Regions from separate parts of the Brevibacillus borstelensis genome, predicted to be linked through region 1. Evidence: predicted binding sites of a transcription regulator. Region 1 holds the regulator's gene; the other holds the start of a gene.
What was found. The regulator LexA, encoded in region 1, represses DNA repair genes until DNA is damaged. The targets are predictions, from matches to a motif close to CGAACATATGTTCG.
Positions count from the first base shown of each region.

Region 1 (3,413 bases):
CACTCCAATTGAAAACCGCGATACCAAAAGGAAGCAGTCGCCGTAGGGATGTTGCGGATTTCTCGGCGGTCTTGTGTGAAACGGTCCAAATGCCCGTATTTTTCTTTCAACACATGGCCAAACCGATCCAGGTCGGCTGTCGTACAGATCAAATCAAGATCGCTGTCCTCAACATCAATATCGAGGGGGATCGTTCCGCACAGAACCGGTTGATACTCTTTGAGCCCATCAAAGATTCCCAAGCTGTCGAGGACTGCCCAGGCTTCCCGCTGCCGAGGGGTTCCTTTTTTCAGGTAGGAAGGGTCAAACCAATCTCGCTTCGTTTGAGAATGCATAGCCATTTTCTGTCCTTTCAGATTATCTTTCTTTTATTTGCAACTCTGCAGGGGAACAATGAGGGACGAGACCATCTATGTTCCGATTCGACGTTTGGCTTTACGACTCGCAGAAGAACCGAGTATATACAGGTTTCTGTCAAAATGTAGCGAGTCGATGGAAACGAAAACCGCACTTTATCGTATACCCTATACAGAAGGGAGTGTCAATGGATGGAGATCTTGTTGTGGATCGTGATAGCGGCCTTGTTTATCCTCAGTATTGCCGGAATCTTTTTGCCGGTCATTCCTGATACGATTTTATTGTGGGGCGGATTCTTGCTGTATCACTTTTTTATTGCTGATCCGGGTGCCGGACTTCCGGCCTCCTTCTGGTGGGGAATGGCGGTCTTAAGTGTTCTTCTCTACGGTGCGGATTTACTCACCAACATGTACTTTGTCAAGAAGTACGGGGGCTCCAAAGCGTCATCGTGGGCAGCTGCACTGGGGATTTTGCTCGGGGTGATTTTGTTCCCCCCATTTGGCATGCTGATCATGCCGTTCGTGCTGGTCGTTCTGGTGGAAATGCTGATCCAAAAGCAGCCGTTTGAACGGGCTGTTAAAGCGGGAGTGGGTTCGCTCATCGGTTTTTTGGGCAGTGTGGTCGTAAAAGTTGTTCTTCAGGTAGTGATGATCATCTGGTTCTTTGTCGCACTGTAAGTGGGATTCGTAGGAGAAGGACCGATCAAAGAATCGAAGGGAATGAAAAGAAGAGGCGTCCGCGAGGCAATCGCGAACGCCTTTTTTGCTGTCAGGGTGGAAAAGGAAAGCTTGTCGTAGTCGATTTGCGTTTTTCAAAGAGTCCGCCATAAGGCATGGCTCATCCAAGCAACGAAATCTCTTATTCTAGTGAATCAAGCGGTACACGCCAATCACTTTCCCCAGAATCGTTACAGAATCCAGAATAATCGGCTCCAATGTCGCGTTTTCAGGCTGCAGCCGGAAATGGTTCTTTTCCTTGAAGAAACGCTTCACGGTTGCCTCGTCCTCTTCAGTCATGGCGACGACGATATCACCGTTATTGGCCACATTCTGCTGGCGAACGATCACGTAGTCTCCATCCAGGATGCCAGCCTCGATCATACTGTCTCCGGACACGCGCAGCATGTACACCTTGTCCGATGTCACGATGCTGTCAGGGAGTGGGAAGTAATCCTCCACCTGCTCGACAGCAGTGATCGGCTGACCCGCAGTCACCTTTCCGATCACCGGTACGCGTACAACAGATACGTCAAAGTCGTCTTGAAAGCGCTCCTCTTCTTTCAGCAGCTCAATCGCGCGGGGCTTGGTAGGATCGCGGCGGATGAGCCCCTTTTTTTCCAACCTGGCCAGATGGCCGTGAACAGTTGAACTGGATGCCAGACCGACAGCCTCCCCGATTTCACGGACAGATGGGGGATAACCCTTGTCCCTTACTTCTTTGCGGATGAAATCGATGATGGCTTGCTGTCTATTGGATAGCTTGGACATAGACCACACCTCTATCTTCTCGAACATGTTTTCTATATTATACCATGGGATCCTGCGTTCGACAAACATAAGTTCGTTTTTTTCTTGACATGAACAAGTGTTCGCATTATGATGAGAACAAGAAGATAGAACGTACGTTTGCAGGGGGATGAAATAATGAGTACAATGACTGTATCTAATCGCTTCGCCAAAGAAGAAAGAAAAACTGCTCGTTTTGGCATTACGCGTGGACAGGCCATTCTGTTTTTTGCCGCTTTCACTCTCTTTTTTTACACTTTGACAGAACTAGTGTTCGCTTCTGGGGATCATACGGTACAACAAGCTCAAATGATCCAACCAGTAAAGGAAATCGTCGTCCAACCGGGAGACAGCTTGTGGGAGCTGGCGGTCACCTACAAGAGTGACCCGAAAATGGATGTTCGCGATATGGTATATGCGATTCAAAAATTGAACAAGCTGGAAAGTGCCATTATTTATCCAGGCCAATCGATTCAAATTCCTGTCGGGAATTGACAAGCTGCAGCTTTCCCTTGCTTCGTTGCCGAGATGTGATATAATAGAGCGGCATTCATTGAAAGCGAGGGGAAACGGCTTTGGTATCAGACGCGGAAATCAAACGGATCAACGAGTTGGCCAAAAAATCTCGTGAAGCCGGGTTGACTGAAGAGGAAAAACAGGAACAGAAAAAACTGCGGCAAAAATACATTGATGCTGTGAAAATGTCGCTTCGCTCCAATCTCGAATCGATCCGCTACGTGGAAGACCTCGAGGATAACAACCCCAAACACTAAAACGCACCATTTGACATAAAAAGAAGACATCCATGCTTTTTGCCAGGATGTCTTTTTGTTCCATACAAAAAAGGAGAGAAGGGGGGATTGCCATGATGGCATGGCTGGCTGTTGCCGTAGGAGGAGCCGTCGGTTCATTGCTACGCTATGGTCTCGGTCTCGCAATGAACCAACCCGGATTGCCGGCAGGGACATGGCTGGCCAATGTCTCCGGTTCTTTTCTCATCGGACTGCTCTATGCGTGGGGAAAGGAAAAAGGATTGATGTCTTTGGAGATGTACCTTCTGTTTACAACCGGGCTGATGGGGGGATTTACTACGTTCTCTACCTTTTCGCTTGAGGTGGTAAGCTTCATCGGAGATGGGCAGATCGGCAGAGGGCTGTTCTATGCAGGCGCCAGTGTTTTGGCCGGCCTTCTTGCTTGCGGTTCAGGGATCTGGATCGGCAGACAAGTGTGGTAAACAGGCAAGATATAGCGGGATAAGACGGGCAGGCGTCAACGAGAACAAAAGAGAGCCAATCCGGAAGCAACATCAAATCAAAGAAGAGGGCATTGGAAGGCTACGAGGAAACAAAGAAGAGCCCGTGCCCGGAAACCATGTGGAAATAAAACCGGACTTCTCCTTGCGATGCTGAACCTGACAATTTGGAAAGGAGGATATAAATGACTGTACAGCACCCGGACTACGAGCATGAACAGAAGAGACTCGATGAAACACGCTCTATTATCCAAAAGGAAGTGGACACTCTTCGGAAAGAGGTTAAAGAGATTACGGAC
Region 1 covers NZ_CP144922.1:2,735,537-2,738,949, forward strand. Annotated here, with positions in the region: gene V5G20_RS12845 (DUF4269 domain-containing protein) at 1-341, opposite strand, end outside; gene V5G20_RS12850 (DUF456 domain-containing protein) at 549-1,034, shown strand; gene lexA (transcriptional repressor LexA) at 1,221-1,844, opposite strand; gene yneA (cell division suppressor protein YneA) at 2,001-2,357, shown strand; gene V5G20_RS12865 (DUF896 domain-containing protein) at 2,438-2,635, shown strand; gene crcB (fluoride efflux transporter CrcB) at 2,728-3,096, shown strand; partial or broken gene V5G20_RS12875 (HelD family protein) at 3,300-3,413, shown strand, end outside.

Region 2 (3,413 bases), 2.6 Mb from region 1:
CGGCCGATATCGAGAATCGACTTGCATCCGGCGCATACGACTGCGAGGCCCGTTTGCGCCAGCTCGGTCAGGTCAGCAGACACGTCCCAGGTGATTTCGCCTTCGCGGTGAACACCGCCGATGCCGCCTGTGGCAAAAACGCGGATGCCTGCCAGCTGGGCTGCGATCATCGTACCGGCTACCGTCGTCGCCCCGATTTTGCCGCTGGCGAGAATGTACGGGAAATCGCGTCGGCTTACTTTTTCAACGGATTTGTTCGTCGCGAACTCTTCCAGTTCACTTTCCGACAGCCCGATCTTGATTTTTCCGTCCATAATCCCGATCGTTGCCGGTACCGCGCCGTTGTCACGGATGATCTGCTCGACTTCCTTCGCCATCTCGATATTTTGCGGATACGGCATCCCGTGGGAAATGATTGTTGTTTCCAGGGCTACAACTGGCAAGTTATTGTCCAATGCATGGCGCACTTCATCTGTAAAAGTCAGGTATTGTTTCATCCGTTATCGCTCCTCTTCGTATTGGTTTATCGTTTGTTCCAGTTCCTCCGGCTTCAGCAGCGGCGATACCGAATACTCGGTCTGCAGCGTCAAGGCCGAAGCAGCCATGCCGAGCCGGCACGCTCTGCCCAGCGGCTCACCGTTTACAACCCCGTACAAAAGACCGGAGGCAAAAGCGTCGCCCGCTCCCGTCACGTCCACTACCTCTGTCGGGTAGGGGGCCAGCTTCTCCGCCTGGTCCTCCGATTGATAATAAATGCCCTGTTCGCCGAGCGTCACCACGACACTTTTCACGCCTCGTGCCCTGATTTTCCGGCACGCTTCTTCGCAGTCCTGCATGGTTTTGATCTCCATGCCTGACAAAAGCTCGGCTTCCTCTCGATTCGGCAGGATTGCTTCGACTCCGTCCAAACGCTCGGGCAGTTTTTCCGCCTTGGCAGAAGAAACCGGATCGACGAACAGCGCGATGCCCTCATCCCGGCAGCGTCCGATCACGTATGCCAAACAGTCTGCAGGAAGGTTCGTATCGAGGTAAACGGCCCGGGCGGCTGCGATATGGGACCACCGTTCCGCAAACATTTGCGGCGTGAGCGTATCGTAAATATCCATATTCGCCAGGGAGACGACCATTTCGCCTTCCTTGTCCAAAAGCGCCGTGTACGTACCGGTTCGCTGAGTGGGCAACCGCCACACCTGGCTGATATCGACCCCGTGCTTTTTCGTTTCCTGCAAAATCCAGTCGCCTTCCTTGTCTTCCCCGACACAGCTGATCAGCGAGACATTGCAGCCAAGCCGACCGAGATTTTCCGCGATATTGCGGCCGACCCCTCCGCATGATTCAGAGATGGTTACCGGATTCGATGAGTGGAGCCGCACTTGCTGCTTGGCCCGCGCTTTCCGGTCCAGATTGGCTCCGCCGATGCAGACGATCAGCTCTTCGTCGCGAAGAATATAGGCCCGTCCTTTGATTTCGCCGCGCTTGGTCAGCTGCGCGATATAGCCAGCCACCGCCGACCGGGAAATGCCCATCTTGTCAGCCAGCTCCTGTTGGCTGACGAACGGATTTTCACGAATGTAGCGGAGGATTTGTTTTTCTTTGTCCACGGCCCTCCTCCTTTCTGCCTTAGTAGCATTTGCAACTCGAACTGCTCCTCTTTACAAACAAAAGTTTATCACATAGACAAAAGTTTTCAAAGAGAAAATAATGGTGCCGCAAGAAAAAACGCATTCTTTGACCATCCGCGAAAAGATGGGCACAAGAATGCGCTTCTATAACGGCTATGCTGTGTTATGTTGCTTTTTTGCTAATCCATGGTTGATCGCTTTTGATCGCCTGCATTTTCCGACCTCTATGCCCGCCCTTTTTTACGATCCTACGGCATTCTGCAGCGCCGGCTCCTTCGCTTTTTCCCGATGGCGGGACAGGGCAAAAATCGTCCCGATAATGCACAAACCGCCGATCCACTCAAACATCCCGAACGACACATGCAGCCAAACAACGGTCGTAATCACGGCAGACAATGGTTCCGCGCAGGCAAGCAGGCTTGTTTCTGTCGGGCGGATATAGTTCAGACTGTCTACGTACAGATAAAAGGGAATCAAGGTCCCAAACAAGACGATGAAGACAACAGCCAGAACCGATGGAACCGACCAGATCATGTCAGTTGCTTGCCAAGGCTGTTTTGCCAGGCAAAGACCGATGCCCCCGATCAGCATCGCCCAGCCAAGGACGACTGTAGACCCCCAGCGCCCCAGAAGCGGCTTCGGGTATACGGTGTAAAAAGCAAGCGCCAGCGCCGAGGCCAGCCCCCAAATAACGGCGGCAGCGGAAATCGTCAGCTTCCCCGGATTTCCTCCCGTGATGAGCAGATACGTCCCCCCGAGAGCCAGGATCAGAGCCGTCACCTGTGCTGCTGAAGGCAACTGCCGAAGTTTGATGACGAGATACACAACCAGAAAAACGGGCCCCAAATACTGCAGCAGCGTCGCAGTCGCCGCATTGCCCGCTTCGATCGAGGCAAAATACGTATACTGGACCGCGAGCATGCCTGCGATCGAAAACAGCAGGAGCCGGGCCAAATCACCGCCGGAGAACAAAATCCGCCAAACATTCTGACGATGCGGCCCACATAATGACAGCGCGAGCAGGATCAATCCGGAGGCGAGCAACCGTGACGCTACCAGCCAATCCGTCTGAAACTGATAATGCTGCATGAGCGATTGGGCCACGGTGCCTGAGACTCCCCATAAGATCGAAGCGACAATCACCATTGTAAAGCCGCGGACGCGTAATGAAGAAATCATGGTGTTTTTTCTCCTCTCCCATCCAATATATTATGCAATATATCGCATTCTGCTGTAAAATACAAGAAGATGCTTCTTTTACCAAAACGCCTTCTAAGGAGGACTTGTCATGCCTCTTCCCCCCAATTTGCGAAAGGTCGAACGAACCTCCGCGAAAAACAAGGTATTGCAGCAGCTGCAGACCTGGATCATAGACGGTACCCTGCAGCCGGGCGAAAAAATATTGGATACGGAGCTGGCCGACGCGATAGGAGTCAGCCGGACGCCTGTACGGGAGGCGCTGCAAATCCTGGAGCTGCAGGGCTTTGTAGAGATGCAGCCCGGTGTGGAGACGCGAGTGACCAAGCTGGCTCCCGAAGACGTCCCCAACATCTACCGGCCGCTCATCGCCTTGGAAGCGCTGGCTGCGGAGCTGGTCGTGCCCAAGATCACCGATGCGGTGCTGGACGAATTGACCGAGCTGAACAGGCAGTTTTCCGAAGCGATCGAGACAAGCCAGTCATATGCCGCCATGGAGCTGGACGAGGCGTTTCACAAGCTGATCCACGAAACAGCCGGAAATACGTACATATCATCCTTTACCTCCCTCTTGCACATGCATTTGCGCCGGTT
Region 2 covers NZ_CP144922.1:5,329,820-5,333,232, forward strand. Annotated here, with positions in the region: gene V5G20_RS25575 (pseudouridine-5'-phosphate glycosidase) at 1-497, opposite strand, end outside; gene V5G20_RS25580 (carbohydrate kinase) at 501-1,601, opposite strand; gene V5G20_RS25585 (EamA family transporter) at 1,863-2,801, opposite strand; gene V5G20_RS25590 (GntR family transcriptional regulator) at 2,911-3,413, shown strand, end outside.
Region 2: a site for LexA is predicted at 1,656-1,669, ahead of V5G20_RS25580 (carbohydrate kinase). Genes of this name have one in related genera too.